3 regions of the Caballeronia sp. LZ065 genome follow, and region 1 is predicted to be linked to each of the others. Evidence: predicted binding sites of a transcription regulator. Region 1 holds the regulator's gene; each other region holds the start of a gene.
What was found. Region 1 encodes FliA, which starts transcription of late flagellar genes. Its sites were predicted from a motif close to CTAAAGTTTNNNNNNNNNNNGCCGNTA; they were not measured.

Region 1 (10,092 bases):
ATCGAGACTGTCCCGCCACACGACGATGCGCTCATCCGCGACGAGGAATCCTCGCGCCTCGCCCTCCGGCACGTCCTCGCTGTTGCAGACCGGCAGCCATTCGCCTTGCAGGGAAGAAGCGTTGTTGTGCATTGTCATCAGCCGTAAGCAGGAAGATGGGGAAGATTCGCAAGACCGCGATTGCCCCAACCCAACCTGCAGCGAAATCGCAAAAAGTAGCAGAATAGCGGGTCGCGCGACGGTGCAACCCGATGCAACGCCTTCACACCACCTCCCGCGACGGGGCCGCACATACAGAGACAGCAGCACACCATAACAGCAAGAAATCACCATCCAGGGGTTCATATGGAGCAGGCGCATCAACCGGCACGCCGGATCCAGGCTTTCATTGGGTCCGGGCACCGGAGTCCCGAACGGGAGCAGGCCACGCTTCGGGTCTGGATGGGAACTGCGGTGCTTCTCGCGTATGGCCTCTTCGAGTGGTGGCGCCCGTCACACGATGCCTCGATGGTCGTGCGGCTCGTCGCCCTCTATGTGTCGTACGGCGCCATGACGCTGCTCGTCGTGAGCCGCGCGAGCGCCACGTCCGGGACGCGCCTCACGCTCACGACCATCGCCGATCAAGCCTTGCTCGGACTCGCGCTCGCGGCCGGCGGCGCCAGCGCGCTGCCGCTCATCTGGGTGATGTTCTGGTTTCTGATCGGTTCGGGATGCCGGTATGGCAAGCGCACGCTCGCGGTGTCCTGTGCGACGGCGCTCATCGTGGTGATCGCGCTCGGCCTCGTACAACCGTGGTGGCATGCCAACCTGCCGGTCGCGATCGGTCTGGGACTGAGCGTGCTGGGGGCATCGGTGTATCTGAGCGTGCTAGTCGACCGGCTTGGCAAGCTCAATCTGGATCTCGCGCGCCAAGCGTCCACCGATCCGCTCACGGGCTTGTCGAATCGCTATGCGCTGGAGAAGATCGTCAACCGGGCGATGACCGCGCCACCCGCCGGCCACGACGGCGATGACGCCACGGCCCTGCTGCTGATCGACCTGGACGGTTTCAAGGAAGTGAACGACACCTACGGGCACGCGGTCGGCGATGTGCTGCTGCAATCTTTCGCTCAACAGCTCGAGACCCGCCTGCGCCGGACTGACACCATCGCCCGGCTCGGCGGCGACGAATTCGTGGTGCTCGCCCATCAGATGCGCGACCGGTCGGCGGTGCTCGCCGTGGCCGACAGCATTCACTCTGCGCTAGCCGCGATCACGTCGGTGCAGGAACGGAAGGTTTCGGTGTCGGCAAGCATCGGCGCCTGCCTGTTGTCCGGCGCGACGATCGTGCGCCAGTCCGACATGAATACCGTGCTGCGCGCCGCCGACCGTGCGATGTATCGCGCGAAGAGTCTGGGCGCCGGCAAGACCGTGTTCGCCGAAACCCACGACTTCGAAACCGGCTAAAAAAATGACCCGCATCGCTGCGGGCCATCCGTGTCATGCATCACAGTTCAAGCGTCAAGCGTCAAGCCTCGGCGCCGGTCCAGGCCTGCTCGCGCAGCTTCGTGCGCAGACGCGCCACCGCCTGGCTGTGCAGCTGGCACACGCGCGACTCGCTCACTTCCATCACCGCGCCGATCTCGCGCAGGTTCAGGCCGCGCTCGTAGTACAGGCTCATCAGCAGCTTTTCGCGTTCCGGCAGCCGTTCGATGGCTTCGATCAGCGCGCCGCGCAGGCTGTCGTCCATCAGCGCGGACAGCGGATCCGAACGGTCGACGCAGTAGCGGTCGAGGAACGGCTCGTCATCGGCGGAACGGTCAAAGTCTTCGTAATAGATCAGCTGCGCGCCGTGCAGGTCCTGCAGCATCGACTGGTATTCGTCGAGCGGCATCTTCATGTGCTCGGCGATTTCCGTTTCGCTGGCGGACCGGCCGAGATTCTGCTCGACCTTGTGCACCGCCGATTCCACCTCGCGCGACGTCTTGCGCATGCTGCGCGGCAGCCAGTCGTTGGCGCGCAGCTCGTCGAGCATTGCGCCGCGGATCCGCTGGCTTGCATACGTTTCGAACTGCGCGCCCTGATCTTCCTTGTAGCGGCCAGCCGCATCCAACAAGCCGATCATGCCGGCCTGGATGAGATCGTCGAGATCGACGCTCGCCGGCATCTTGGCGACGAGCTGAAGCCCCAGCCGGCGAACGAGCGGTGCATATTTCGTCAGCGTTTCGGACTGTGAGAGTTTGCCTTGGGCGTTATACATCTTGGTCACCTATCTTGATCACATCGACGCCGTACTGCTCATGGCCAGTTCGTGAAGCGCGGCCGCACGATGCGCCGTCTCCCGCCCGCCCTGCTCAGAGTCGCCAACCGGAATTCGCGCGTCCGCCTGGCCGTTCACCGCACGCGCATACGGCGCGGGGCGCATCGGCCAGTGGAGGAGCTCTGCTGCAATCGCGCGGTAGTCGCGTGCCGCGGCTGTAGCCGGGAACGCTTCGACTGCGCAGCGTGAGAGTTCCTTTGCCCGAGCGACGCGCGCATCCTCGGACACATATCCCGCCTGCACCAGCGACACAGCCAGATACCGGCTTGCGACGCCCGACAGGTTGTCGAACGCGACCGCCGCATCGGCCGGGTTCTGCACGTGATTGATCAGCACGCGGAACTGGCCGATCGCATGGGCGTAGTGCAGACGCTTCATGCACGCATACGCCTCGGTGATCGCCGACGCGGCCACCCGCGTCACTACGAGAAAGTCATGCGCCTGCGCCGCGAGCGACGAGAGCGCGCCATACCGGTCCAATTGCGCGTCGATCAGCACGATGTCCGCCGGACCGTCCAGCAACGCGCGGCATTGCGCGGCGTCGTGGCTGATGCGTTCGTCACGCGGCGCCGCAAGCAGCGAGAAACCGAACGGCGTGCGCCCGGCAGCTTCCGCGAGCGTGCTGCGGCCCGCCATCACCGCGGCGGCCGCGGCTGCATCCTCGATGCCGGCGAGCCGGCTGGCCGAAGCCGAATTGCGGTGCTCGTCGATCACGAGCACGTCCTTGCCATGCACCGACAGCGCCGCGCCGAGGTTCAACACCGTCGACGTACAGCCGATTCCCGCCGGGCCGCCCACGACCGCCACCACCCGCGAGCCGGCTCGCGTGAGGAGCCGTCGCAGACCTTCTGCCTGGTCGAGCACGAACTTATCCAAAGTGCACCCCATGCATGTCGGTCGAGGCACGCGCGGACAGCGCGGAGAGCAGCGCGGGCACTTCTTCGTCGTTCGGCACGAACGGCGAGCCGTCGCGCGGAATGCAGAACGCGCTCTTGATGAGAAAACGCTTGGTCGCGACGTACAGGTTCTCCGGCACCTTCTGTCCGGTCGAGACGTAATGCACCGGCAGCTTGTAGCGGATCACCGTGTCGAGCACGCCGCCGAGATTGGTGGCTTCATCGAGCTTCGTCAGGATGCAGCCCGCGAGCGGCGGCTGGTCCGGCGCGCTCTTGTAGGCCTGCACGACTTCGTTCAGCGTGTCGCCGTGGCTGGTCGCGTTGAGCAGCAGGATGCGCTGCACCGGATGACCCGCACCGCACAGCATCGCGATCTGGTCGGAAACCATGCGGTCGCGCTGGCTCATGCCGATCGTGTCGATCAGCACGATGTGTTTGTTGCGAAGTTCGGACAGCGCCAGTTGCAGGTCGGCGGCGTCCTTCACCGCATGCACCGACACGCCCAGAATCTTGCCGAAGATGCGCAGTTGCTCGTGCGCGCCGATCCGGTAGCTGTCGGTCGTGAGCAGCGCAACCTTGCTCGCGCCGAAGCGCATCACGCAGCGCGCCGCGAGCTTCGCCGTGGTGGTCGTCTTGCCGACGCCCGTCGGGCCCATCAGCGCGAACACGCCGCCGCGCTCCATCAGCGCGTCTTCACTGTCCATCACCGGAATGTTGCTTTCGAGGACTTGCTGCACCCATTCGAGCGCGCCTTCCACACTCTCCATCTCCGGCATGTTGTCCATCACCATGCGCACGAGCTGCGCCGAGAAACCGGCCGAGAACAGGCGCTTGGTCAGCGCGCCGCCCGTCGGGTTGCGGCGCTGGCGTTCGCTCCACATCAGGCCGGCGAAGTGCTCTTCCATCATCTCGCGCATCGACGAGAGTTCGTTCATCACCGTGTCGTTGACGACCTGCTGCATGCGCGCCCGGATCGCTTCCGTCACGACCGCCGCCGCATTCGCGGGCAGGCCTTCGAAGACGCTTTCCGGCGTGGCAGGCGCGGCGCTCGGCGCCGGCGTCTCGGCGTGCGGCGCGCTCGTGTTGATCTTGTGCGCGGCGCGGCGGGCAGCGACCTGCGCGGCTTCGCGCGCCCAGTCGGGGGTTTCGATCTTCTGCTGCGTGGCGGGCTGCTTGACCGGCTGCGTCGCTTCGGCTCGCGCCGATTGCTGCTGGCGCAATGCGTACTTGGCAACTTCCGTTTCGTCCGACTCGACCGGCGCCTGCGACAGCGTCGTCACCGGCACGCCCATGCCACGCGCAATCGCTGCCGACGGCGTGAGCGGGCGATTCGACGGCAGCGACGCCTGTTGAGCCAGGCGCTTCGCGTGTTCGACCAGCCACGGGTTGGTGTCGGCCATCGTACGGGACCTGTCGTCGGCGGGGGACGCGTAGTCGTCTTCGTCGTCGGCATTCGCGCCGAACACGGAGGAAAACACGTCGCCGCTCACGTAGGGGTTCGTGGCTGCCTGCTGCTTCACCGGAATCGCTGCTGCCGCCGCGGCCAGCGCCGCGCGCGACGCGCCGCCCGAACGCACCGCCTGTTCCTTCGCGGCGGGCGAGATCGAAGCGATATCGCTGTCCGCCACCCCGACGATTTCGACCGAACCGTCGTCCAGCGTGCGATTCGACAACACCACGGCATCGGGACCGAGCGTTTCACGAACCTGGCGCAGTGCGTCACGGCTGTTCGCGCCGATGAATTTACGAATGTTCAAACTTGCCCCCGATGAGGTGTGATACGGCGATCGTTGCGAGCGAACCGGTCTGCCTGCTTGCCGGTCCCGCTTTTCAGTGAAGCCATTATTGCGAAGTTCCCCTTGGGCCCATCGCTGGATAAAGGGTGGGAAAAAGGGGTATTTCGGCTGATGGACGCCTCGGGGCCAAGAAGACTGCACGCCCGCCGCCGGCAAATATTCCCGGACGGCGCGTGGCCGAAGCCGCGCCCGAACGCGTAAGCTGGAGGGCACGTCGCTCATCGTCCGGCTCCTCTCCGGCATCGCGCCGAGGCGTTTCCGGACCCTTCAAGGAGACTTCATCGCATGACGTCCGCCGCTTCCGCTGCTTCGCCCGCTTCTCCCGCTTCGCCCGAAAGCCAGACGACCGGCGCCCGTCTCGTCGTCGATGCGCTCGTCCATCACGGCGTCGAGCGCGTGTTCTGCGTGCCCGGCGAAAGCTTCCTCGCGGTGCTCGATGCGCTGCACGACGAAACCGCGCAGATCCAGACCATCGTCTGCCGCCACGAGGCCGGCGCGGCGAACATGGCTGAGGCGGTCGGCAAGTTGACCGGACGTCCGGGCGTGGCGATCGTCACGCGCGGGCCGGGCGCCACGCATGCGTCGATCGGCGTACACACCGCGTTTCAGGATTCGACGCCGATGCTGCTGCTCATCGGCCAATGCGCGCGCGATCACATGGACCGCGAGGCCTTCCAGGAGATCGACTACCGGCGCATGTTCGGGCAGATGGCGAAGTGGGTCGCGCAGATCGACGACCCGCGCCGCGTGCCGGAATATCTGAGTCACGCGTTTCACGTCGCGACGGCCGGGCGTCCCGGGCCGGTCGTGCTCGCGTTGCCGGAAGACATGCTGACCGAGACGCTTGCCGCCATCCCGCCGTTGCCGCGCTACCAGCGCGTGGCGGCCGCGCCCGCGCCGGCCCAGATGGAGCGCCTGCGCGAGTTGCTCGGCAACGCGCGGAAGCCGTTCGTGATCGCGGGCGGCAGCGGCTGGACGGAAGACGCCACGCAGGACTTCGCGCGCTTCGTCGAGCAATGGCAGTTGCCGGTGGGCTGCGCATTTCGTTATCAGGACACGCTGTCGAACGAGCATCCGAACTACGCCGGCGATGTCGGTCTCGGCATCAACCCGGCGCTTGCCGCGCGCGTGCGTGACGCCGACGTGCTCTTCGTGCTCGGCCCGCGCATGGGCGAATCGACGACGGGCGGTTATGCGCTGCTCGACATCCCGAAGCCGAAACAGACGCTGATTCACGTTCATCAGGGTGCGGAGGAACTCGGGCGCGTCTACCACGCGGATTTGCCGATCGTCTCGGGCATGCCGGAAATCGCGGCGATGCTCGCCGCACTGCCGCCGCCGCGTTCCATCGCGTGGGCCGGCGAGGCGGAAGCGGCACATGCCGCGTATCTCGACTGGCGCGAGCCGCGCCCGATGCTCGGCGATGTTCAGCTCGGCGAGATCATGCGCCAGCTCGCACACACCCTTCCCGCCGACGCCATTCTCACCAACGGCGCCGGCAACTATGCGACGTGGCTGCATCGGCATTATTCGTATCGGCAGTTTCGCTCGCAGGTCGCGCCCACCAGCGGCGCGATGGGCTACGGCGTGCCGGCCGCGATCGCCGCGAAGTCGCTGTATCCGGAGCGCACGGTGATCGCCTTCGCGGGCGACGGCTGCTTCATGATGTCGAGCCACGAGCTGGCCACGGCCATGCAATATGCATTGCCGGTGATTTTCATCGTCGTGAACAACGGCCAGTACGGAACGATCCGCATGCATCAGGAACGGCACTATCCGAACCGCGTGCACGGAACGGGACTGACCAACCCCGACTTCGCCGCCTACGCGCGGGCCTTCGGCGCGCATGGCGAACTCGTCGAAACGACCAGCCAGTTCATGCCCGCGTTCGAGCGCGCGCAACGTTCCGGCCTGCCTGCCGTGATCGAAATCCGCGTTCCGGCGGAACAGAGCACCCCCGGCGCGACGCTCGAACACATTCGCCAGCAAGGCAAGCGTTAGCGGACAAACTTTCAGTCTGCTTGCGGCGCGCTTCCGGTGGCGCTAGAGTAGCCGGTCCGAAACCACCGGGAGTAAGTCATGCTGAAGATTCTGGCGTTGTCGTTGGCAATGGGATTGTCGGGTGCGGCCTTCGCGAAGGCGGATTGCACGGCGCATCCGAAAAGCGAGTGGATGAAGGAGTCCGACGCGAAGGCGAAGCTCGAGGCCGAAGGCTACAAGATCCGCAAGTTCAAGGTCGATGGCAACTGCTATGAGATCTACGGTCACGACAAGAACGGCAAGAAGGTCGAGATCTATTACGACACGAAGACGCTCGCGGTCGTGAAGTCGGAAGTGGAATAAGCGTCATGTCTCCGCCCGTGACCTGGCCCACGAAAGTCTGGGACATCTGGGTACGGCTCACGCACTGGGCCGTCGCGGGCATCGTCCTCTGGAACCTGTTCGGTCCGACCGATTCCATTCATAGGCTGCTCGGGTATGGCGCGGCGGGGCTGGTCGCCGCGCGCATCGTGTGGGGCTTCATCGGCTCGCGGCACGCGCGCTTTTCCGCGTGGTGGCCTACGTGTATGCATCTCGTCGAGTATCTGCGTTCGCTGGCCGCCGGTCAGCCGATGCACCATCTCTCGCACAATCCGCTCGGCGCGTTGATGGCGCTCACGCTGTGGTGCCTGATTCTCGCGCTGGCGCTATCCGGCTGGATCATGCGGCTCGATGCCTTCTGGGGCGAAGACTGGCCGCAGGAGCTTCACAGCTGGCTCGCGGTCGCGGTGGAAGTGTGCGTCTGCGTGCATGTTCTTGCGGCCGTGCTGATGAGTGTATGGACGCGGGAGAATCTCATCGGGGCGATGGTGACAGGCAACAAGCGCGGTCCCGAAAAAGAAAAAGCCCCGTGACCTGAATCACGGGGCTTTCACTCAAAACATCAACCGCAAAAGCTGGCGCGCTTACTTCCCGCCCACGCTCTGCAGCGTCGTCCACTTGCCGCCGACGACCTTGTACAGCGTGATGCCGCCGTTCTTCAGATCGCCCTTCGAGTCGTATTGCAGGTGCTTCGCCGTCACGCCCTGCATGTCGGTCTTCGCGAGGAACGGCAGGTACTTGGCCGGATCCGTCGAGTTGGCCGCCTTCATTGCAGTGAACATCGCCATCGCGCCGTCGTAGGCGTACGGCGAGTAGGTCTGCACGTCTTCGTTGAAGCGCTTCTTGTACTTCGCTTCGTAGTCCGCGCCGCCCGGCATTTGGTCCATCGGCAGGCCGGCAAGCGAGGCCACCGTGCCGTCGGCCGCATCACCCGAGATCTTGATGAAGGTGTCGGTCTTCACCATTTCGCCCGCCATCAGCGGCGCGCGCAGGCCGAGCGTCTTCATTTGCTTGACCATCGGGCCGGCTTGCGAATCCGCGCCGCCGTAGTACACGAGGTCCGGGTTCATCGACTTGATCTTGGTCAGGATCGCCTTGAAGTCCACGGCCTTGTCGTTCGTGAATTCACGGTCGACGATCGTGCCGCCCGCCGCCTTCGCCGCCTTCTCGAACTGGTCGGCGAGACCCTGGCCGTAGGCCGTGCGGTCATCGACGATCGCAATCTTCTTGACCTTCAGGTTCTTCACCGCGAACTCACCCGCGACCGAGCCCTGCTGCGTGTCCGAGGTCATCATGCGGAACGCCGTCTTGAAGCCCTGCGTGGTGTACTCCGGCGCCGTCGCCATGGCGATCTCGGGAATGCCCGCGTTCGCATAGATGCGCGAGGCCGGGATCGTCGTGCCCGAGTTGAAGTGGCCCAGCATGCCCTTGATGCCATCGTCCACGAGGCGCTGCGCGACCGTCGTGCCGGTGCGCGGGTCGGCCTGGTCGTCAGCGGATTCCAGAACGATGCGAACCGGCTTGCCGCCGATCACCGGCTTCGTCGCGTTGAAATCTTCCACCGCGAGCGTGATGCCGTTCTGCATGTCCTTGCCGTAGTGCGCCTGCGCGCCCGTCAGCGGACCCGCATAACCCACTTTCACGTCTTCCGCCGTCTGCGCGGCTGCCGTCCCCGCGAACAGGCCGGCGAGCGTCATGGCTGCCGCCAGCTTGGTCATCGTGTGCTTCATAGCTTCTCCTGGTTCCAGTGTGGATGGCAGCGCGTGCCGGGATCACCGTGCCTGCTGCCGCTTGTTTGAATGTTCCTGATCAGAACGTCCGAGGGGTAACTCAGCCGATCGTCATCAAATTGGCATTGCCGCCTGCCGCCGCCGTGTTCACGCTCACCGAGCGTTCCGTCAGCAGACGTTCGAGCGCATAGTCTTCGCCGTCGTGGCCCGCGTCGGCGAACGCTCCCGCAGCCACGCCCTGCACCGATACGATCGGTCCCGGACGCTTCGCGACTTCCTTCACGAGCGACAGCAGTTCATCGCTGTCGCCTTCGAACAGCACGGCGTCGAAGTCTTCCGCCGCCCGGCGAACCTGCGCATACGGCTTGAGCGCCGCCGGCAGCGACGCCGCCAGTTGCTCGCCCGCCGATCCGCTGAACAACGCACGATTGCCGGTCGCGAGCACCGCCGCGAACTGGGCGCGCGCGCCGCTCTGCGTCGCCGCCACGCACAGCACCGTGCCGCGCGCGCCGAGCGTGTAGGTGTTGCGCTCGCCCGTCGGGCCGGTCAGCACCGCTGTCGCGCCCGCCATCACATGCTGCAGATAACCGTCGCAACGCGCGGCCGTGTGCGGATCGCGCTCGCCGATCGCCCAGTCGCGCAATGCGGTGAGCGCCGCGGCCGGCGTGTCCTTCGTCGCGGAAGGATCAACGGTCAGCGCGCTTTCCAGCGACTTCGGCAAGCCGCCCGGGCGCTTGGCCAGCAGGCGCTGCAAGTACAGCGCGCCACCCGCCTTCGGACCTGTTCCCGACAAACCTTCGCCGCCGAACGGCTGCACGCCGACCACGGCGCCGATCACATTGCGGTTCACGTAGATGTTGCCCACGTGCGCCCGCGAAATGACATGCGCGATGGTTTCGTCGATGCGCGTATGGATGCCCAGCGTCAGGCCATAGCCGGTCGCGCGAATTTGGTCGAGGAGTTTATCAAGGTTCGATCGGCGGTAGCGAACCACATGGAGCACCGGGCCG
Region 2 (10,092 bases), on a different contig from region 1:
GGCGGGAATTCCGAACGCACCGCTATTTGAGCCGCGTGTGCGCCGGTGCGGAACGCCTCGCGGTTTCTGTCCACGTCCGGACAAACATCGCCGACTGTGGCAAGCCTGTTCGAGCAAGAAGCGGACCGGTTTAATCCAGACAGGCCGCAAGCGCCCATCTGGCGGGCCTGAGCGCGGGTTCAGCGCCGGCCCCTAAGCGCCGGAACCGCACGACCATGTAATTCAGGGACCCGCCGTACCCCAATTTCCCGTCAGACGTTTGTATCCTGCGGCGATTCGGGGCGCATTGTGCCCGATTGCAGCAACGCGCGGTATTCGGACGGCGTGATGCCGACCGTCGCCTTGAACTGGCGCGTGAACGCGCTGTGATCGGTATAGCCACACAGCGCCGCGACATCCGTGACCTTGTCGTCTTGCGAGACGAGCAGCGCGGTGGCAGCGTCGAGCCGGGTTTTCAGCAGCACCTGTCGCGGCGTCAGGTGGAATACCTTGCGGAAATACCGCTCCAGTTGGGCGATCGACATATTCGCCATCTGCGCGAGTTGCCGCATGTTGAGTGGCTGGACGTAGTTCTCCTGGATGTGCCGGACCACGGCCGCCAGCCGGCTATAGGCGGGATGCGTGCCCTCGGCGGCCTGCAGGTCGCGCGAGATGCCCGCCAGGCCGACGATCGCGCCCTGCCCGTCCAGCAGCGGCTGCTTGCAGGTCATGCACCAGCCCGGCTCGCGGCCCGGGTAGAGATGCAGTTCGAGCTGATCGATCAGCTGATGCCCCTGCGCGATGATCGCCTGGTCCTGCGCGGTGTAGATGCGGCCGAAGCGACGGGGAAACACTTCTTCGGCGGTCTTGCCGAGCAGCGCTGTCTTGTTGTCCTTGTAGCCACAGCGCCGCGCGAGCGTGCGGTTGACCATCGCATAACGCGCTTCGCGATCCTTCACGAAGAACACGATGTCCGGCATGGCGTCGAACACCGGCGCGAGCTGCGCGAAATGCCCGAGCATGTCGGCAAGCGTGGATGCCGGAGGGCGCGCGATGAAGGTCTCGCTCGATTGGGCTGCCGTGCTTGTCATGCGTCGTGGTGTCGGGGCGGGTTGCGCGTGAGGATCCTGGCGCCCGATTATAAAAGCGCCCCGCCCTGAAAAAAATGCGTGCCGTCCCCACGGTGCTCCGCGATACGACAAACCGGCAAGCGCTGGCCGCAGCCGAGTCCGTCACGCAGCGATCTGCGCGGCCGCGGAATCGACACGCTCGTCGCCTCTTCCCTTGCCGTCGTCGTAGAGATGAAGCAGCCGATACCCGCTCTTGTAGACCGGCTGCAGCCGGAAGTTGTTGACCGGCTCGATTTCGAGCGCGAGCCGCAGACGCGACACGTGGCTATCGATGGTCCGCGTGGTTTCGCGGAACTCGCGTCCCCAGACCATCGCGAAGATGTGATCGCGCGACAGCACGCGGCCGATGTTCGAGAAGAACAACTGCGCCAGCCGGAATTGCGTGCCGCTCAGCTGCACCGGCTTGCCGCGCACCGTGACGATCTGCTGGCGGGCGTCGAAACGATACGGGCCGATTTCCAGGCAGGCGTTCGACGTGGTCGGATAGGCGCGCCGCAGCAATGCCTCGATGCGCGCCCCGAGTTCGCCCGGACGGATGGGATACACGACGTAATCGTCCGCGCCGGCGGTCAGCGCGCACACGACGTTGTGCTCGGCGCCGTCTGGCGTGGCGAACAGCACGGGCACGCGCTCGCCGAAGCTGGAGCGCACGGATTTGAGGAGATCCAGCCCGCACAGGCCGGTGGAATTCCAGTCGAGGATCAGCAGATCGACCGTTGAGCGCGACAGGGCTTTCGACAGCACGAGGCCGTCGCCAAAAGTCACGCAGGTATGGCCGAGTCGCTTGACGACGTCGCTGACGAGATTTCGATAACTCGGATCGGTTTGCAGAACGGCGACGCGCATGGTGTCTTACCTGATGAGTCCAAGGGACATGGAGCGGATGCGCGGTTAAAGGCGTCCGCCGGGCGTCTCGTCGAAGGGATGAGACGGGCGCTTCGAACTCGGCATTCTGGGCAAGCACGCGCCGCTTTCCCATCGGACTCGTCTGAATTGTCAATGCATGTGCCCGACCATGAGGACAATCTCGTGCCGTCTTATGCGCGCAACCCCCTGCAAAAAATAGAACGGCATTTCGTTTTTCGGCCGCTTGCATCCTGTAACATCGCGCGTCTGGCTTTTTCAGTCCCGCTTCCGCCGTTTTACCGAGACGTCGCGTAGCAAGCTGCGCCGCGGCTCTCCGTCGCTTCCCGCAGCGCGGATGGACGGGCGGCGGCTCTCGACTCCGCGCCTGTCCGGTCATCGGCGTCTTCCACACCCGGATCCGCCGCGCGCCCATCCGGCGCACCCGACCCCTCCCGCATCGGGCACAGCCTCGCCCTGCCCGCGCGTCACGCGTGGTCTTTTCACTCACGGGTTTTCTTTCGATGCAGGCAACACCTCTGTCCGACGCCCCGCGCGCGGCCAGCCGCGCCCTCACGCGCGGCGACTACAAGACGCTCACGCTCGCCGCACTCGGCGGCGCGCTCGAGTTCTACGACTTCATCATTTTCGTGTTCTTCGCACCGGTGATCGGCCAGCTGTTCTTCCCGCCGGCCATTCCTGACTGGCTGCGGCAATTGCAGACTTTCGGCATCTTCGCGGCGGGTTATCTGGCGCGTCCGCTGGGCGGGATCATCATGGCGCACTTCGGCGACCTGCTCGGCCGCAAGCGCATGTTCACGCTCTCCGTGCTGCTCATGTCGGTGCCGACGCTGCTGATGGGCCTGCTGCCCACCTATGCGTCGATCGGCCTGATGGCGCCCGTGCTGCTGCTCCTGTTCCGCGTGATGCAGGGCGCGGCGGTCGGCGGCGAAGTGCCGGGCGCGTGGGTGTTCGTGTCGGAACACGTCCCGGCGCGGCACATCGGCTATGCCTGCGGCACGCTGACGGCCGGCCTGACGGCGGGCATCCTGCTCGGCTCGCTGATCGCGACCGGCATCAACAAGGCGTTCACGCCCGCCGATGTCGCCGCTTTCGGCTGGCGCCTGCCATTCCTGCTGGGCGGCGTGTTCGGGCTGTGCTCGGTGTATCTGCGCCGCTGGCTGCACGAGACGCCGGTCTTCGCCGAACTCAAGCTGCGCAAGTCGCTCGCGGCGGAGCTGCCGCTCAAGGCCGTGCTGCGCGACCACGGCCGCGCCGTGATCGTCTCGATGCTGCTCACGTGGATGCTGTCGGCGGCGATCGTCGTCGTGATCCTGATGACGCCGACGCTCCTGCAGAAGCAATTCCACCTCGCGCCGGCGACGGTCCTCGTCGCGAACTGCGCCGCAACGCTGTTCCTGACGATCGGCTGCGTGCTGGCCGGCGCGATCGCGGGCCGGATCGGCGCGGGCAAGACCATCTTCATCGGCGGACTGGCGCTGGCGGTGTCGTATTGGATGCTGTTCCGCGAAGTCGCCGTCGATGCCTCCGCGCTCTTGCCGTGGTACTCGGTCGCGGGCTTTTTCGTCGGCGTGATCGGCGCGATTCCCTTCGTGATGGTCAAGTCGTTTCCCGCCGCCGTGCGCTTCTCGGGCATTTCGTTCTCGTACAACGTCGCGTATGCGGTGTTCGGCGGTCTGACGCCGATCGTCGTTTCGCTGTTCATGAAGTCGAGCCCGCTCGCGCCCGTGTGGTATGTGGCCGCGCTGTGCGTGGTGGGCGCGCTGACGACGCTGTTCATCAAACACGCGCGTTAAGTTCGTTTTTTTCGTCGAGGAAATGGCGCACCTGCTGACGCAGTGCGCCATTTTTACGCCGGGATTTCCACGTTTCAGGCCAGGCCGAAACATCGAACGCGCCACGCGCCTACGATGAGCGGCATGAACTCGAACCTTTCCTCCTCCTCTGCACACCTCTCCGGGCGACAGAAGCTCGTCGTGACCGCGACCAGCGTCGGTTTCGTCGTGTCGCAACTGGATGTGTCCATCGTCAATGTCGCGCTGGCGAGCATCGGCCGCGATCTGGGCGCGAGCGTCGCGAGCCTGCAATGGACCGTCGACAGCTACGCGCTCGCGTTTTCCGCGCTGATGCTTTCGGCCGGTTCGCTCGGCGACCGTTTCAGCGCACGGCGCATGTTTCTCGGCGGACTGCTGCTGTTCGGACTGGCGTCGCTCGCGTGCGCCTTTTCGGTCGATGCGCCGCAACTGATCGCCGCCCGCGCGGCGCAGGGCGTCGGCGCCGCCGCGATGCTGCCGAACTCGCTGGCCTTGCTCAACGCGGCGTGCGGCCACGATCAGCGACTGCGCGCCCGCGCGGTCGGACTGTGGACGGCGGCGGGCGCGGTGTCGATTGCGTCGGGGCCTATCGTCGGCGGCCTGCTGATCGCGGCCTTCGGCTGGCGCAGCATCTTCTGGGTCAATCTGCCGGTTTGCGCGGCGGGCATCGTGGCAACCGTGCTATGGGTGCGGGCCGCGCGGCCGAAGTCAGCGAATGACGCGCGCGGCCTCGACCTGCCGGGTCAGACGCTCGCCATCGTGGCGCTGGCGGCGCTGGTGGGCGCGGTGATCGAATGGCGGCCGCTCGGAATCGCTCATCCGCTCGTGTGGGGCGGGCTTTTGCTCGCGCTGGCGGCGGGCGGCGGATTCGTCGCGATCGAACGCAGAAGCGCGTCGCCGATGTTGCCGCTCTCGCTGTTCGCCGAGCGCACCTTCAGCGCGGCGGTGGTCTTCGGTATCGGCGTGAATCTCACCTACTATGGAACGGTGTTCATTCTGAGCCTGTACCTGCAACGCGTGCTCGGCCATACGCCGCTGCAAACGGGGCTGGCGTTCCTGCCCCTGACGGGCGGGTTCCTCATTTCGAACCTGGCGAGCGGACCGGTGGTTGCGCGTTTCGGCTCGCGCGGTCCGATGATCGCGGGCGCGCTGCTCGATGCCGCCGGTTTCGCCGCGCTCTGTTTCGTCGATGCGCACACGCCCACGGCCGCCCTGCTCGTGCCGTTCCTGCTGATTCCCTCCGGCATGGGACTCGCGGTGCCCGCGATGACGACCGCCTTGCTCGGCACTGTCGGCCAGCAGCGCGCGGGGACGGCGTCGGCGGTGCTCAACACGGCGCGACAGGCGGCGGGGGCGATCGGGGTCGCGGCGTTCGGTGCGCTTGCCGGTCACGGGGACGGCGCGGCGAGCGCGGCGCATATTGTCGATGCCGTGCGCGGGTCGGCGGGCATTTCCGTCGCGATTCTGCTTGGCACGGCGCTGGTTGCACGTCAGGTGAGCAATCCGGCGAGGACGGACAAGGACCGTCCGCCAGAGCACGTGCGCCGCGCGCTTTCCAAAAATGCTGATTGAACGCAGCAATTGAGCGTGCTGGTCAGCGGGTACGCCCGTTGCAACGATCCAGTACGACGCTTAATGCATTTGAGCTAAACCAAGCTGCCTCGGAGCCTTAAGCCATCCATCCACCAGGAACCCTCAAGGAGAAGCTGATGTCGACGCTGCCCCGTTCCCCCGAAGAGCCATACGAGCCGGATCCCGACGAATTATTCGATCCGGACGCGGCGCCGAACCCCGACGATCCGGACATGCCCGACGGCCCGGATTCCGCCACGCCGATGGTGCCCGCCGACCCGAAAAACGGCGAACCGCGTCTGTAGCGCCAAGCTGATGAACAAGGCCCGCGCGGCTCGATGAACCGCGCGGGCCTGTCTGTGTGAAGTCAGCCGCCGTGAAGCCTAAAGACTCGTGGTCTGCACGGCGCCGGTCTCGAGTGCGCGCTCGATGAGCGCCTCCTGCTGGGCCTTGCGAACGGCATCGGCTACCAGCGACGCGGGCGCTTCCACTTCCGCCTTGATCGTGCCGATGATGCCTTCGGCCTGGACGATCACCAGCGACTCCGCCGAGTCCGCGCGGCTGATGATGACGCGCGGCGGGCCGCCGCCATCCGCAATGCTTGCGCAAAACTGCATGCTTTGCCCGCCGATCACTTGCTCGAATGTTTGAATCATCGCTCTCTTCCGCGTTGGTTGGACAAAAGCTCACCAGGCTCAGGTTGAACAGCCTGCCTTTCTCATTGATCCGCGTACCCGCACTAGGTTCCATTCTGTAAGCCCGTGCGCGCCGGCGCAAGCTCAGCGTCGAGCTTCGGCGAGCCGGCCAAGAACGGCGGCGGTGGCGTCGTCGGCGGGAAACAGGGCTTCGATCGCGAGTTCGGACAAGGTGATATCGACCGGCGTGCCGAACACCGTGGTCGTGCTGAAGAACGACAGCATGCCATGCGGCGTGCGCAGCCGCAGCAGGACGACTACCGGATTGGGCTCGTGACGCGAGGACTGTGGCGCATGAGCGTGCGCGGGCACGGGATACGCCTCGAGTTCGGCATGCAATGCAAGCAACACCGGATCGCCCGACACCTCCCCCTGTCGATGCAGCCGCGCGAGCAGATGCGCGCGCCACTCGTGCCAGTTGTCGATGACGCCGGCAAGGCCGCGCGGGTGCATCGAGAGGCGCAATGCGTTGACCGGCGGCGTCAGCAACGCGGCATCGGCGGATGCGATCAGCGGCGGCAGCGCCGCGTTGGCCGCGACGATGTTCCAGTGCCGGTCGATAGCCAGCGCGGGAAACGGCTCGTGACCTTTCAGCACCAGTTCGACGGCGCGGCGCGCGCTGGCCATGTGCGGATCGGCCAGGGCGCGCTCGCGATAAAGCGGCGCGTAGCCCGCCGCCATCAGCAGCGTATTGCGCTCGCGCAGCGGCACGTCGAGCTGTTCGGCGAGCCGCATCACCATTTCCCGGCTCGGCAGCGCGCGCCCCGATTCGACGAAGCTCAGGTGGCGCGTGGAGACATCGGCCTCGCTGGCCAGATCCAGCTGGCTCATGCGTCGTCTCTGACGCCATTCGCGCAGCAGCGCGCCGACGGTGGCGTTCGGGCCGGCGCGCACCGGATCGGCAAAAGCGTGGACAAAGGTCGAGTTCATGCGGACGATCTTAGTCGAACCGGATGCGCGCGTTCCATTACCTGCCACGTCATCGCGACGCGACGGCCGCCCGCCCGCCGCGCGAATCACGCGCGACGTAACATTTACGCCGCAAACATTTGCGCAGAAAAACTTGCGCCGGCCACCCTTCATTTCCGCTTCTTAACGGCCGTTAAGAGCCAAGAATAAGCGAACAATGTGTCGCGAGCCGTGCGCGTCTTCAGGCAAGCACGCACGGCCCGCGGCGCGCGGAAAACTGCGGAGAAATAATGTTTGTCATCATCGGATGGGTGGTGGTCATCGGCTCGGTGATCGGAAGCTTCATCGGCGTAGGCGGCCACCTGGCCGCGCTCGTGCAGCCGTTCGAGCTGCTGTGCATTTTCGGGGCGGCGATCGGCGCGTTCGTCGTGTCGAATCCGACCGCGACGCTCAAGAAAACCCTGCAATCCATCCCGAAGGCGTTCAAGGGCGGCGGCTATACGAAAGAGAAGTATGTGGCGCTGATCGCGCTGCTGTACGAACTGCTTCAGAAGGCGCGCAAGGAAGGCATGATGGCCCTCGAAGCCGATGTCGACGCGCCCGAATCCAGCCCGCTGTTCCAGAAGTACGAGCACGTGATGGCCGATCATCATCTGCTCGACTTCATCGTCGACTATCTGCGCATGATGTCGGCGGGTAATGTCAACGCGCTCGAGATGCAAGACCTGATGGACGAGGAACTCGAGACGCATCACACCGAGAGCGGGGTCGCGGCCAACGCGATCCAGAAGATGGCCGATGGCCTGCCCGCGTTCGGTATCGTCGCTGCGGTGATGGGCGTGGTGCACACGATGGGCTCGGTGGGCGCAGCGCCCGCCATTCTCGGCGAGATGATCGCGGGCGCGCTGGTCGGCACGTTCCTCGGCATTCTGCTGGCGTACGGCTTCATCGGCCCGCTCGCCGATCTGCTCAATGCAAAGGGCGCGGCCGAAGCGAAGCCGTTCCAGTGCGTGAAGTCGGTGCTGCTTGCTTCCATGAACGGCTATGCGCCGACCATTGCGGTGGAGTTCGGCCGCAAGGTGCTGTTCACGGCGGACCGTCCGAGCTTCAAGGAACTGGACGACGCGGTGCGCGCGACCAAGATGCCGAAGTCGGCCTCGTAACCCGCACGCGCACGCAAGAAGGAATTCACTCTCATGGCTGAGAAACCATCACGCGATCCGCTGCAGTCCGTGCTCGCACCCACCGTGGTCGTGAAGCGCAAGAAGAAGGCGCACGGACATGGGCATCACGGCGGCGCGTGGAAGATTGCCTACGCCGACTTCGTCACCGCGATGATGGCGTTCTTCCTGTTGATGTGGCTGCTCGGGTCGACGTCGAAGTACGACAAGGAAGGCATCGAGCAGTATTTCAACACGCCGTTGTCGGCGCTGTTCGGCAATGATGGCGGCGCGTCCACGCATACGAGCGTGATCACCGGCGGCGGTCAGGATCTGTCGAGCACGCGTCCTGGCGAAGGCAAGAAGAGCCAGACGCAGCCCGTGCCGCAGACGATCGCGCGCGCGGCTGTCGCGATGGAGGATTTGCAGAAGCTTCAGCAGTTGAAGCAGAAGCTGACCGCGTTGATCGAGCAGACCCCGGCGTTGCGCGCATTCAAGGATCAGATCCGGATTGCGATCACGAGCGAAGGCTTGCGTATCGAGATCGTGGATTCGCTCAATCGGCCGATGTTCGCTTCCGGCAGCTTCAGGCTCGAAGGTTATGTGACGACGATCCTGACCAATATCGGGGCTTCGCTGAACGACGTGGAGAACCGCGTGTCGATCGCGGGGCATACGGATGCGGTGCCTTATTCGGGTGGTCAGGCCGGGTATTCGAACTGGGAGCTGTCGAGCGAACGGGCGAATGCGGCGCGGCGCGCGCTGGTGGCCGGCGGGATGAAGGAAAGCAAAGTGCTTCAGGTGCGTGGATTGGCTGACGTGCTGCCGTTGAACAAGGATGTCGTTGATGAGCCGACTAACCGGCGAATCAGTATCCTTGTTCTGAACAAGGCCGCGGAACAGGCGTTCTTCAAGGACGGCGGGCGGACCACGGTGGATCAGGGGCAGCCTGTGGAAGCCGCAATTCCGGCTGCGGTGGCGGCGAAGTCGAATGGGACGGTGAATGTGGTGAAGTAAGGCGGCGGTCGAGAGCCGCGAAGGTGCACGAGTTTCGATGCGCTTCGCGGCGCCTTGACCCGACATGAGGTCACCCCACCCACTCCCCCACCGTCTGCACCACGAGCCACACATTCGCGGCGCTGATCACCACGAACAGCCCCCACGCCACGGCCTTCATCCAGTGCGCGTTGACGAACTCCCCCATCAGTCTTCGATCGCTGGTCATCCGAATAAGCGGATACAGCGCGAACGGCAGTTGCAAACTCAACACCACCTGACTGGCCACGAGCAACTTCCCCACCGCTCCATTACCCAGCCAATAAACCCCGATCAGCGCAGGAATCAACGCCAGCGCACGGGTAATGAACCGCCTCTGATAACAAGGAATCTTGAACCTCAAGAATCCTTCCATGATGACCTGTCCGGCAATGGTCCCGGTGAACGTCGAACTCTGCCCGGAAGCGAACAACGTCACCGCGAACAAGACTGCCGCCAGCCCCGTACCCACGATCGGCGCGAGCAGCTTATAAGCGTCCTCGATCTCCGTCACCTGCGTATGTCCGGTGGCATGAAACGCCGACGCCGCCAGGATCAAAATCGCCGCGTTGATCATCAACGCGAGAATCAGCGACACGATGGTATCCAGCCGTGAAAGCGTGATCGCGGAGCGCAGACTCGATCGGTCGCGCTCGACCACCCGCGTCTGCACGATGGAAGAGTGCAGATAAAGGTTATGCGGCATCACGGTTGCGCCGAGAATGCCGATGGCCAGATAAAGCGGCTCCCGCTGGCTCAATGCATGGATCGAAGGCACGAGCCCCGCCGCCACCGAAGGCCAATGCGGCTTCACGAGCACGAGCTCCACCACATAGCCGATTCCGATCGTCGCGATCAGCCCCAGCATGATCGCTTCGAGATCGCGAAAGTTCTTGCCCTTCAGTCCGAGCACGATCAGCGTATCGAACGCCGT
Region 3 (10,092 bases), 2.3 Mb from region 1:
TGCGCGCTGCCGTAAGGGTTGAAGACGCGGATCTCGATCTTGTCGTGCGAGTTGAGCGCCGCCATGATCCGGTCGATGTCCTTGAAATTCAGATCATCGACCAGCATGCGCACGCGCACGCCGCGATCCGCCGCATACAGCGCCGCGCCCAGCAGCAGCTTGCCGGTGTTGTCTTCCTCGGCGATGTAGTACTGCATGTCCAGCGTCTTCGTCGCCGCGCGGGCGAGCGCGATGCGGGCCTGGAGCGCGTCGGTGCCGGTCGGCAGCAGGCGCACCGCGGACTGCTCCGGATGCTGCTTTTCGAGCGGCGTCAGTGCGGCTTCGAGCGGCGTCGCGGCGTCGGGCGGGAGCGCGTGGCTCGCCGGACGGTCGAACGCCGTCGCGGGCGGGCGCGTGGCGCAGGCGGCGAGCAGCGTGGCAGCCAGCAGCGCCGTACCCAGGCCGCGCACGCCGGCCTTCATTCCTCGCGGCGCAACGCGCCGATTCTTTCGCGCGCCCGGCGCGTCACGCCGTGCGACTTGCTGCATTCCCCGACTTTCCGACACTTCGATTCCTCGTTCTCGTTGTTTCCGCTCGTCCGCTGCTTGCGTTCTGGTGTGGGCGGCGGACGAAGCGTCGTAGCAAGAAGCGTTCTCCCGCCACGCCATCGAAACGATTTTAAGGGGATTTGCAGGGCAGGCCTGCCGACGTCGGTGGTCAAGCGAACGAGGAGGGCGGCAAAAGCGCCGGACGAAAAAAAGCCCGCCTGGTCGAAGGCGGGCTGACAACCCCTGTCACAGATGTCTCAAGGAGGAGACGGATTCATCCTAACCATGCGCGAGCGGCGCACCAACCAAGCATTCGTGCCATGCATTTCGTTGCGCGGCTCATTTGCTTATCAGGTATCAAGGTTCAAGCGTGGCCGTGCGGCGCGGCGTTGGAATCTGCGGTGTCCGGATCTGGAGCCATGCCGGTCTCGATGAACCGTCGGCTGATGCGGTGAAAACGCAGCGTCATCAACGCTGCGACGCTCGCGAGCCCGGCCGCCAGTCCCCACCACAGTCCCTTCGCGCCTAGTTCGAAATGAAACGCGAGGACATAGCCGGTCGGAAAGCCGACGCCCCAGTAGCCGAACGCGGCCGCGAGCATCGGCACGCGAGTGTCGCGCAGGCCGCGCAGGCAGCCCGAGCCGACCGTCTGCATGCCGTCGACGATCTGGAACACCGCCGCCACGCCGAGCAGCGAGGCGGCGAGCGCGACGGTGCGGGCGTTGGCGGGATCGTCGAGTTTCAGATACAGGCCGACGATCGCATGCGGCGCTGTGATCAGCACGAGGCCGGAGCACATCATGAAGCCGACGCCCAGCGCCAGCGCGACGAAACCCGCATGGCGCGCGGCGAGCGGCACGCCCGCGCCGACCCAGTAGCCGACGCGCACATTCGCCGCCTGACCGATGGCGAGCGGCACCATGAACGCCACGGAGGCCACATTGAGCGCGATCTGATGCGCGGCGAGCGGCGCTTCGCCGAGCAAACCGACCATCATGCCGGTGGCGAGGAAAAGCGTGGATTCGACGCCATAGGTGATCGCGACCGGCCAGCCGATGCTGAACAGTTCGCTCATCAGCGGCAGACGCGGCCGCGTCCGCGTGACGAAATGCCGGTAGCGCGGCCGCAGATGCAGGAAGGCGACGAGCGCGAGCGCGATCAGCCAGACGGTGATGGTGGTCGCCGCCGCGGAGCCGAGAAAGCCTTCGCGCGGCAGGCCGTAGGCGCCGTGAATGAGGCCGTAGTTGAGGAAGCCGTTGACGAACACGCCGCCGATCGACACCCACAGCAGCCGGCGCGCCGCGCCGATGGCCGGCAGGAACGCGCGCATCATGCCGACGCCGATCAGGCTGGCCGGCGTGCCCCAGCGCAGCACCGCGCAGTATTCGCCGACGTTCTTCGCCAGCAGCGCCGGTTCGTGGAACGCGAGCAGGATGGCTTCGGCATAGGACAGCAGCACGAAGGCGGGCACCGCGAGCAGCAGCGAGAGCACGAAACCGGTCCAGTAGATGCCTGGCACGCGCTCGTCGGCGTTGGCGCCGCGCGCGTGCGCCACGGACACCGACACCGACGTCAGCACGCCCTGCAGCAGCGTCACGACGACGAAGAAAAGATTTGCGCCGAGGCCACCGGCGGCGAGGGCATCGGGACCGAGCGAGCCGAGCAGGATGGTGTCCGTGACGCCCATCGCCATCTGCGAGAGTTGCGCGATCGCGAGCGGCGCCGCGAGGCGCGCGGTGTCGGCGGCGTGACGGGTGAGGCTCGGTGGTCCTTGATGCGCGCGTTGCGCGCGCGGGGTTTGGGCTTGCATGGTCGAGAGCGAATCAAACGGAGCAGGGGCGGGCGCGTCTTCGGCGGCGCTTCAGGTGCGGCGGCGTGGCGCGGGTCCGCAAGCGTCCTGACCGTACCGACACCGGGATTATTCCGCGCCCTTCCGGGATGCAGGGGCGTCGAAAACGGAAGATGACAAGCTTATTGCCTCGCGTGCGGCGTGTCGATGACGCGCCGGCTTATGCCGGGCTTTTGGCAAGCGCGTGACGCCTGCACTCAAACTCCGCGACGGTCATTCGGGCGCGCGCACGCGGATGGTCTGGCCGTCGAGCTTCACGACCTGGCCCGCGCGGATCTTGCATGTCTTGCGCATCTCCACGTGGCCGTCGACGGTCACGTCGCCCATGGCGACCCGCGCTTTCGCCGAGCCGCCGCTGTCCGCGAGACCCATCAGCTTGAGCAGGTTGTGAAGTTCGACGAAGTCGCCCGTGAGGGTGAATTGTAGTGACGGCATGGACGGGCGAAGCGGGATTGCGGGAAGGAGGGGTCCATCATAAACCACCGGCGAGCACGCGCCGGGCATGCGACGTGCTCCCTACAAGCGAGACCCCGGTAACCGGTTCGAAAGCAGTCTGGTTGGCAAATGTAGCCAGATGAAACCGTCGGTAACAATGACGGGTTTTGCAGAACTCGATCGCGCGCCGGCGGGTCCGACGGTTTGACTGAAACAGCTTCGGTCATCTTTCCAAATCGACAAACGCCGTGCGGACAACGATCCGACGGCACACAAATCAGAGAGAGGACATGCTCATGACTCAAGCTCGCATTCTGTTGATCGGCACCGCCATCGCCACCTTTGCTGCGTCGAGCGCCTTTGCGCAAAGCACGCAGCCGGCCCCCATGACGCCGGCGCCCGCACAGGCGCAGACGATGCAGCCGGCGCCGGGCCAGATGTCGAATCCGATGCCCGGCAACGCCATGCCCGCGCAGGCCCAGCAGCCCGTGACGCCGCCGCAGCAGAACCTCGTCGCGCCCGCGCCGACCGATCCGCTCGTCCAGCGCCGCAATGCCAACGCGCAGGCCAACGCTGAATACCGCGCGTCGAAGAAGTCGTCGAAGGCCGAACTGAAGGCGCAGAGCCAGCAGGCCAACGCGCAGTACAAGGAAGAGGTGAAGAACGCGAAGATCAATCGCAAGGCCGACAAGGACGCCGCGAAGGCAGAACTGAACGCCACCGAGCCGAACGCGCCGAAGGACACGGGACTGCAGCACTAAGCATGTCGCTGTCCCGGCGAAATCGTTCCAGGGAGGACATATGAAGCAAGGATCGAAGGCATTCCTGGCCGCGCTTGTCGCGGCAACGCTGGCCAGCGCGAGCGCGGCGTCGATCGCGCAGACCACCAGCGACGCGCCGATGACGAAGGCCGATCAGAAGGCGGCAAAGAAGCAGGCATCGGCCGACAAGGACGCCGCCGTGGCGCAGGCCAAGGCCGACAAGAAGAAGACCGAAGCCCAGTCCGAAGCCAACGAAGCCGCTGCGGACGCGAAGCTGAAAAACGCGAAGAAGGCGGACTGAACGTCTGAACGCGCGTCGATCGACGCCGCAAGCCCGGTTCCCCAACGGATCGGGCTTGTTTCTTTTTCGGGGTCAAAAGCTGAGTCCAGGCAAAGACTTGCGTGCAAAGCTTGTATGGATATACAGTGTGCGTCACTCTTTTCCCGCCCGTCCCTGTACCCGTGCTCACGCTCCCCGATACCGCCGACACCGCTGCCGATTCCACCGCCAGACAAGTCGCGGACTACCTCGCGAAGCTTAACGAGGCACAACGCCAGGCGGTCGAATTTGGCGTCGATGAACCCGATCGTCGTGGCGGGCCGCTGCTTGTCATCGCGGGTGCGGGATCCGGCAAGACCAATACGCTTGCGCATCGCGTCGCGCACCTGCTGGTGAAAGGCGCCGATCCGCATCGCATCCTGCTGCTCACCTTTTCGCGCCGCGCGGCGCTCGAAATGACCCGGCGCGTGACCCGCATCGCCACTCAGGCGCTCGGTGCGCGCAGCGCCATCGCGCAGGGATTGACGTGGTCCGGCACGTTCCACAGCGTCGGCGCGCGACTGCTGCGCGATTACGCCGATCTCGTCGGCCTCGCGCCGTCGTTCACCATCAACGACCGCGAAGATTCCGCCGACCTGATGAACCTCGTGCGGCACGAGCTCGGGCTGTCATCGAAGGAAAAGCGCTTTCCGGCCAAGTCCACTTGCTTCTCGATCTACTCGCGCGTCGTGAACACCGGCGCGTCGCTCGCCACGGTGCTCGACCAGTCGTTTCCCTGGTGCCGCGAGTGGGAATCCGACCTGAAGCGCCTGTTCGCCGCATATGTGAACGCCAAGCAGTCGCAAAGCGTGCTCGACTACGACGACCTGCTGCTCTACTGGTCGCATCTCGCTGCGGAGCCGTCGGTGGCGGCGGACTTGTCGAGCCGTTTCGATCACGTGCTGGTCGATGAATACCAGGACACCAACCGCCTGCAGGCGTCCATCCTGCTCGCGATGAAACCGGACGGGCGCGGCCTGACTGTCGTGGGCGACGATGCGCAGTCCATCTATTCGTTTCGCGGCGCGACGGTGCGCAACATTCTCGACTTCCCCGGACACTTCAACCCACCCGCCGCCAGTGTCACGCTGGATCGCAACTACCGTTCGACGCAACCGATCCTCGAGGCGTCGAACGCGGTGATCGGGCTCGCGTCCGAGCGCTATACGAAGAACCTGTGGACGGACAAGGCGTCGGCGCAGAAGCCGCGCGTCGTCAGCGTCGCTGATGAAGCGGATCAGGCGCGCTATGTCGTCGAGAAAGTGCTCGAGGCGCGCGAAGGCGGCATGAAGCTCAAGTCGCAGGCGGTGCTGTTCCGCGCGGCGCATCACAGCGCCACGCTCGAAATCGAACTCACGCGGCGCAATATTCCGTTCGTGAAGTTCGGCGGCCTCAAGTTTCTCGATTCGATCCACGTCAAGGACGTACTCGCCGTGTTGCGCTGGGCCGAGAATCCGCGCGACCGCGTCGCGGGCTTTCGCGTCGCGCAATTGCTGCCGGGCATCGGGCCGGCGCTGGCCGGGCGCCTGCTCGACAGCGTGAGCGCGCCGCAGGCGGTGGCGTCGCAGGCCATTGCCCGTTTTCAGGCGCCCGCGCGCGCCAGCGAGGACTGGCCGCGTTTCGTCGGGCTGATGGCGAAGCTGTGCGGCCGCGAATCGGGCTGGCCCGCCGAGTTCGAAATGATCCGCCGCTGGTATGAACCGCATCTCGAACGCAATCACGAGGACGCGGCGATCCGCATCGGCGATGTGATGCAGATGGAGAGCATCGCGTCGACCTATCCGACGCGCGAGCGCTTCCTCACCGAACTCACGCTCGACCCGCCCGACGCGACCAGCGACGAATCCGGCGTGCCGCTGCTGGACGAAGACTATCTGATCCTCTCGACCATTCATTCGGCCAAGGGTCAGGAATGGCGCAATGTTTTCGTGCTGAATGGCGTCGACGGCTGCATTCCGTCCGATCTGGGCACGGGCAGCGACGAGGAAATCGATGAAGAACGGCGCCTGTTGTATGTCGCGATGACGCGTGCGAAGGAAGACCTGCACGTCATCACGCCGCAGCGCTTCTACGTGCACAACCAGACGCATCTCGGCGACCGCCACGTATGGGCGCAGCGCACACGCTTCATTCCGCCGCATCTGCTGCCGCAATTCGAGACGGCCGCCTGGCCGCCGGTGATCGCGCCCACGGCGCCGACGGCCGCGGGGCTGGCGGCGGCCGCGAAGGCGAAGCTGGATATCGCGGCGCGCCTGAAGGGGATGTGGGAGTAAGAGGCGCGCTCAGCGCGGTGCGCGCGAGGCGCGCGGCGTGCGCGGCGGCGAGAAGATGCTGCGCAGCCAGGCGGCGAAGCGCGTGTAGCCGTCGTAAGGCTCTTCGACGAACAATTCCGGGCGCAGCGAGCGCAGGATTTCGAGCACTTGCTGCGCTTCCTGCTTCTGGATCGAGCCATACACGATGCCGAGCCGCAGCAGGCAGCGCAGTTCGCCGAGTTTTTCGCGCGCTGTCGAGCCGACGCTCGTTTCCACCGTAATTTTCATTTCGTAGACGCGCTGGCGCAGCGAATCCGCGAGCCGCCACGCAGGCGTCTGCATCTTCTCTTCCACTTCGCGAATGTCCGCCGCCGCGGACTTGATCTGCGACGCGAGCATGTCCACTTGCGATACGTCGCCCTTGGCTTCGGTGACGATGGCCGCCGCCCATTCGCGCGACGCCTTGACGAGATCTTCCGCGGTCCAGTCGGCGCGAATCGCGAACGCGAAGCCATGTTCGGCCGCCTGACGGATCAGGATCTCGACGACATCCGGAAACTCCTTGTCGAGCGCGCGCTTGGCCCACGCGTACTGGCCGTGCGAGAGCATGCGCTGCACGGCCTGCTCGGTGAGCGGCGTGTGATTGTCGAGCAGGATCGCCCGCAGGAAGTCTTCGAACGACGGTGTGACGAACTGCGGATCCAGCTTCAGCGACAGACGCAGGAAGGCGTCGAAGTCGCGCTGCAAGGAAGCGATCGTCTCTTCGCGGAGCGAAAGGGTGATTTGGCGCATGTTGGTTCCCGGTTCCGCTTCCGGATGCGTCGGAAGCGGGTAATGCTGGTGGCGCCGCTTCTGTGGGCGGAGGCCATTCGTTTCTGATATCGGCGCGGGTTCCGGGAACTTGAGGCTTTTTTGGTGCTTTTTGAAAGCCAATTGCGGGCCGATCGATGGAAAACGTTAGCGCAGAACCAGCAGTTGCCAGACGAAGAACACGGTCAGGGAGACAGCAATGGTCAGAAGCGGCCGCTTGCTGAGCGCGCACACGATGACCGCGACCAGCGCCGCCACCAGTTGCGGATTGCGCCAGGTGATCTCGGCGCCGTTGCCGTGCGGCGAGACGGTCATCGGCACGATGATGGCAGTCAGCACCGTCACGGGCACGAACGAGAGCGCGGTGCGCACGATGGGCGGAAAGGGCAGGCGCTCGCCGAGCACGAACACGGCGGCGCGGATCGTGAACGTGACCACGGCCATGCCGAGGATGAGCAGCACGTAGTTCGAGGCGGCACTCATTGCGCGTGCTCCTTCGAAGCTTGCTTGCGCTGCGCGCGATGGTCCCGCAGCGTGAGCATCATGCCGACCGCCACGCCCACGAGCACCGCCGCCAGCAGGCCGAGCTTGTACGGCCAGTCCTGCCATGCGAACGACAGCACGCCCGACGCCAGCGCCGCCGCGACGAAGCGCACCGCGACGAGCTGCGGCACGATGATCGCGATGAAGGTGGCGACCATGGCGAAGTCGAGCCCGAGCGACTTGAGGCCGGGAAACGCTGCGCCAAACAGCAGGCCGATGAGCGTCCACCCCTGCCAGTTCAGATACATCGCGACGCCGGAACCGAAGAAATAGTGCGGTCCGATTTCGCCGGGATTGCGCTTCTGATAGTGCGCATAGGCGACGGCGAAGACTTCGTCAGTGAGCACGCTCGCGAGCGCCCAGCGCCAGCGTCGCGGCAGATGCGCGACATACGGCGCGAGCGTCGCGGAATAGAGCACATGACGGAGATTGACGACGAGCGTCGTCGCCCAGATGACGGCGAAGCTCGCATGCGACGCGATCAGGCCGACCGCGATGAATTGCGCCGACCCGGCGAACACGGCGAGCGACATCAACTGGCCGTGCCACAGCGAGAGCGGGCTGGCCGTGACGAGCGTGCCGAAGATCACGCCGAAAGGCGCGGCGCCGATCATCATCGGAAGGGTGTCGCGGGCGCCGGCGGCGAATTCGCGCAACGCCTGGCCGGATGGCGGCGTGGACGGTCGGGTCGAGTGCCGTGCGGACTGCATGGCGGACGATTGTGCGGATGTTGCCTTCAAGATTTCCTCCTGTGACAGCGAGGATACGCAACGCGGTGTCCGGATGGCTTGTACGTTCTTGCGCTGCCGGCGCTTCTTTCCGGACGCTCAGCGCCAGCGGCCCGGCGGCACGCCGAACGCGCGCTTGAAGTGGCGGGTGAAATGACTCTGGTCGGTGAAGCCGCTCGCCGCCGCGACGTCAGTGACCGACGCACCCGAACGCAGCGCGGGCAGCGCTCGCACGATACGCATCTGGTTGCGCCAGGCGTGCGGCGCGAGACCGGTCGTGCGCGCGAACAGCCGGGCGGCATGGAAGGTCGACAGGCCCACCGTGCGCGCCAATTCGGCGAGCGTGACGGGTTCGAGCAGGTCGTCGGCGAGACGTGACTTCATGGTTTCGACGCGCTGCGCGTCGGCGGCGAGCGACGGCGCACCCGCGTGTTGCCGTGCGTGCCGGCCGATCAGCGTCGTGACCGCATCGACGAGCGCCAGTTCGGCTTCGAGTGGATCGGCGCCGCGCTCCAGCACGCGGTGCGCATGCAAGAGGCGACGTGCCAGATCGGCATCGCGGATGATGTGATCCGGAAACCGCGGCGCGGCAGCGCGTTGTCCGCACAGATCGTGCGCGAGGTCCTCGACGAACGGCATCGGCAGGTAGAACACGCGATAGCGCCAGCCGATATCGACCGCCCGTGCGCCCGTATGCACCTCGCCCGGATTGATCACCGGCACCGAGCCGGTTTCCGCGACATGATGCGCGCCGCGATAGTCGAAGCATTCCGCGCCGGCCTCGATCACCGGCACCGTGTAGGCGTCGTGCCAGTGCGGCGTGAATTCATGGTCGTAGTATTCCGCGGTCACCATGTCCGCGTCCGGCACGAGCGGCGAGCGCCAGTAGCGTGCGGCATCGCGGAAATGGTCGGCGTTCATGGCGGAATGACGGATGAAGAAGGGAAACGGGAAGTTTATAACGTTGTCACTTCACCGGTATCGTCGTGCCCTCCGGCACCGGCACGGCGGTCACACTGTTCTTCGGACTGCCGGTCGCGATGCGGTCGCTGTACGTGAGATAGACGAGCGTGTTGCGCTTCGTATCGACCACGCGCACCACGTGCAGCGTCTTGAAGATGAACGACATGCCCGCCGAGAACACATCGGTTTTCTGCTTGAGCGGCTGGGAGAATTTGATCGGGCCGACCTGCCGGCAGGCGATCGACGCCTCGGTCGGATCTTCCGCGATACCCAGTGTGCCTTTCACGCCGCCCGTGCGCGCCCGCGAAACGTAGCAAGTTACGCCCTGCACGAGCGGATCGTCGTAGGCATCGACGGTAACGCGATCAGAGCCCGTGAAACGGAAGTTGGTATTGACGCTGGCGATCTCCTCGGCATGCGCGATTCCGGCGCCGTAGAGGGAGGCAAGCACTGCAAAGGCGAGGGCGGGACGCTTCATCGACATCATCCGGAAAAGAGAAGGGGCGTCGTATTGTATCGACGCCCCTGAGTTCTTTCGATGTGTCGCACATCCGGTCCGTTCAGTGGAAGATCAGATAAAGAATCACCAGCACCACCACCGGCACGCCGAGCAGCCATCCGAGCAGGTAAGGCATGTTGACCTCCTTCGCGTATCGTTTTTGACAGTTCCAGTATCGCGAAGACAGCGCATGCACGTTAGCCGTGCAAGTCCGAAAGCTGTGTAGGTCTTGTCCTATCTTGAGCTTACATAATCATTACGTTCACGCCCGCTTGCGCGCCGGACGATCGCGGTACAGCGTGCGCACATAGTCCAGATGCGCGCCCGCGCATTCGCGCGCCTGTGCAGGGTTGCGCGCGACGATCGCGTCGAACATCGCGCGATGCTGCGCCATCAGGTTCGCCTC

Region 2: a site for FliA is predicted at 7,133-7,159, ahead of motA (flagellar motor stator protein MotA). Genes of this name have one in related genera too.
Region 3: a site for FliA is predicted at 7,023-7,049, ahead of QCE63_RS11280 (DUF4088 family protein). Genes of this name have one in related genera too.

Annotation. Positions count from the first base shown of each region.
Region 1 is NZ_JARUXV010000001.1:155,161-165,252, forward strand. Features, by position in the region: gene QCE63_RS00770 (aromatic ring-hydroxylating dioxygenase subunit alpha) at 1-132, opposite strand, end outside; gene QCE63_RS00775 (GGDEF domain-containing protein) at 454-1,446, shown strand; gene QCE63_RS00780 (RNA polymerase sigma factor FliA) at 1,508-2,239, opposite strand; gene QCE63_RS00785 (MinD/ParA family protein) at 2,258-3,175, opposite strand; gene flhF (flagellar biosynthesis protein FlhF) at 3,168-4,952, opposite strand; gene QCE63_RS00795 (thiamine pyrophosphate-binding protein) at 5,277-6,992, shown strand; gene QCE63_RS00800 (PepSY domain-containing protein) at 7,071-7,334, shown strand; gene QCE63_RS00805 (cytochrome b/b6 domain-containing protein) at 7,340-7,885, shown strand; gene QCE63_RS00810 (branched-chain amino acid ABC transporter substrate-binding protein) at 7,937-9,082, opposite strand; gene putA (trifunctional transcriptional regulator/proline dehydrogenase/L-glutamate gamma-semialdehyde dehydrogenase) at 9,183-10,092, opposite strand, start outside.
Region 2 is NZ_JARUXV010000004.1:434,120-444,211, reverse strand. Features, by position in the region: gene QCE63_RS28565 (helix-turn-helix domain-containing protein) at 252-1,070, opposite strand; gene QCE63_RS28560 (response regulator transcription factor) at 1,212-1,955, opposite strand; gene QCE63_RS28555 (MFS transporter) at 2,477-3,769, shown strand; gene QCE63_RS28550 (MFS transporter) at 3,893-5,359, shown strand; gene QCE63_RS28545 (hypothetical protein) at 5,497-5,664, shown strand; gene QCE63_RS28540 (hypothetical protein) at 5,743-6,015, opposite strand; gene QCE63_RS28535 (helix-turn-helix transcriptional regulator) at 6,139-6,984, opposite strand; gene motA (flagellar motor stator protein MotA) at 7,254-8,126, shown strand; gene motB (flagellar motor protein MotB) at 8,160-9,140, shown strand; gene QCE63_RS28520 (Nramp family divalent metal transporter) at 9,211-10,092, opposite strand, start outside.
Region 3 is NZ_JARUXV010000001.1:2,442,328-2,452,419, reverse strand. Features, by position in the region: gene QCE63_RS11310 (phospholipase D family protein) at 1-461, opposite strand, end outside; gene QCE63_RS11305 (MATE family efflux transporter) at 892-2,337, opposite strand; gene QCE63_RS11300 (RNA-binding S4 domain-containing protein) at 2,590-2,811, opposite strand; gene QCE63_RS11295 (hypothetical protein) at 3,108-3,572, shown strand; gene QCE63_RS11290 (hypothetical protein) at 3,613-3,873, shown strand; gene QCE63_RS11285 (ATP-dependent helicase) at 4,035-6,164, shown strand; gene QCE63_RS11280 (DUF4088 family protein) at 6,174-6,935, opposite strand; gene QCE63_RS11275 (AzlD domain-containing protein) at 7,101-7,436, opposite strand; gene QCE63_RS11270 (AzlC family ABC transporter permease) at 7,433-8,206, opposite strand; gene QCE63_RS11265 (AraC family transcriptional regulator) at 8,324-9,145, opposite strand; gene QCE63_RS11260 (CreA family protein) at 9,192-9,665, opposite strand; gene QCE63_RS11255 (hypothetical protein) at 9,748-9,882, opposite strand; gene QCE63_RS11250 (FCD domain-containing protein) at 9,949-10,092, opposite strand, start outside.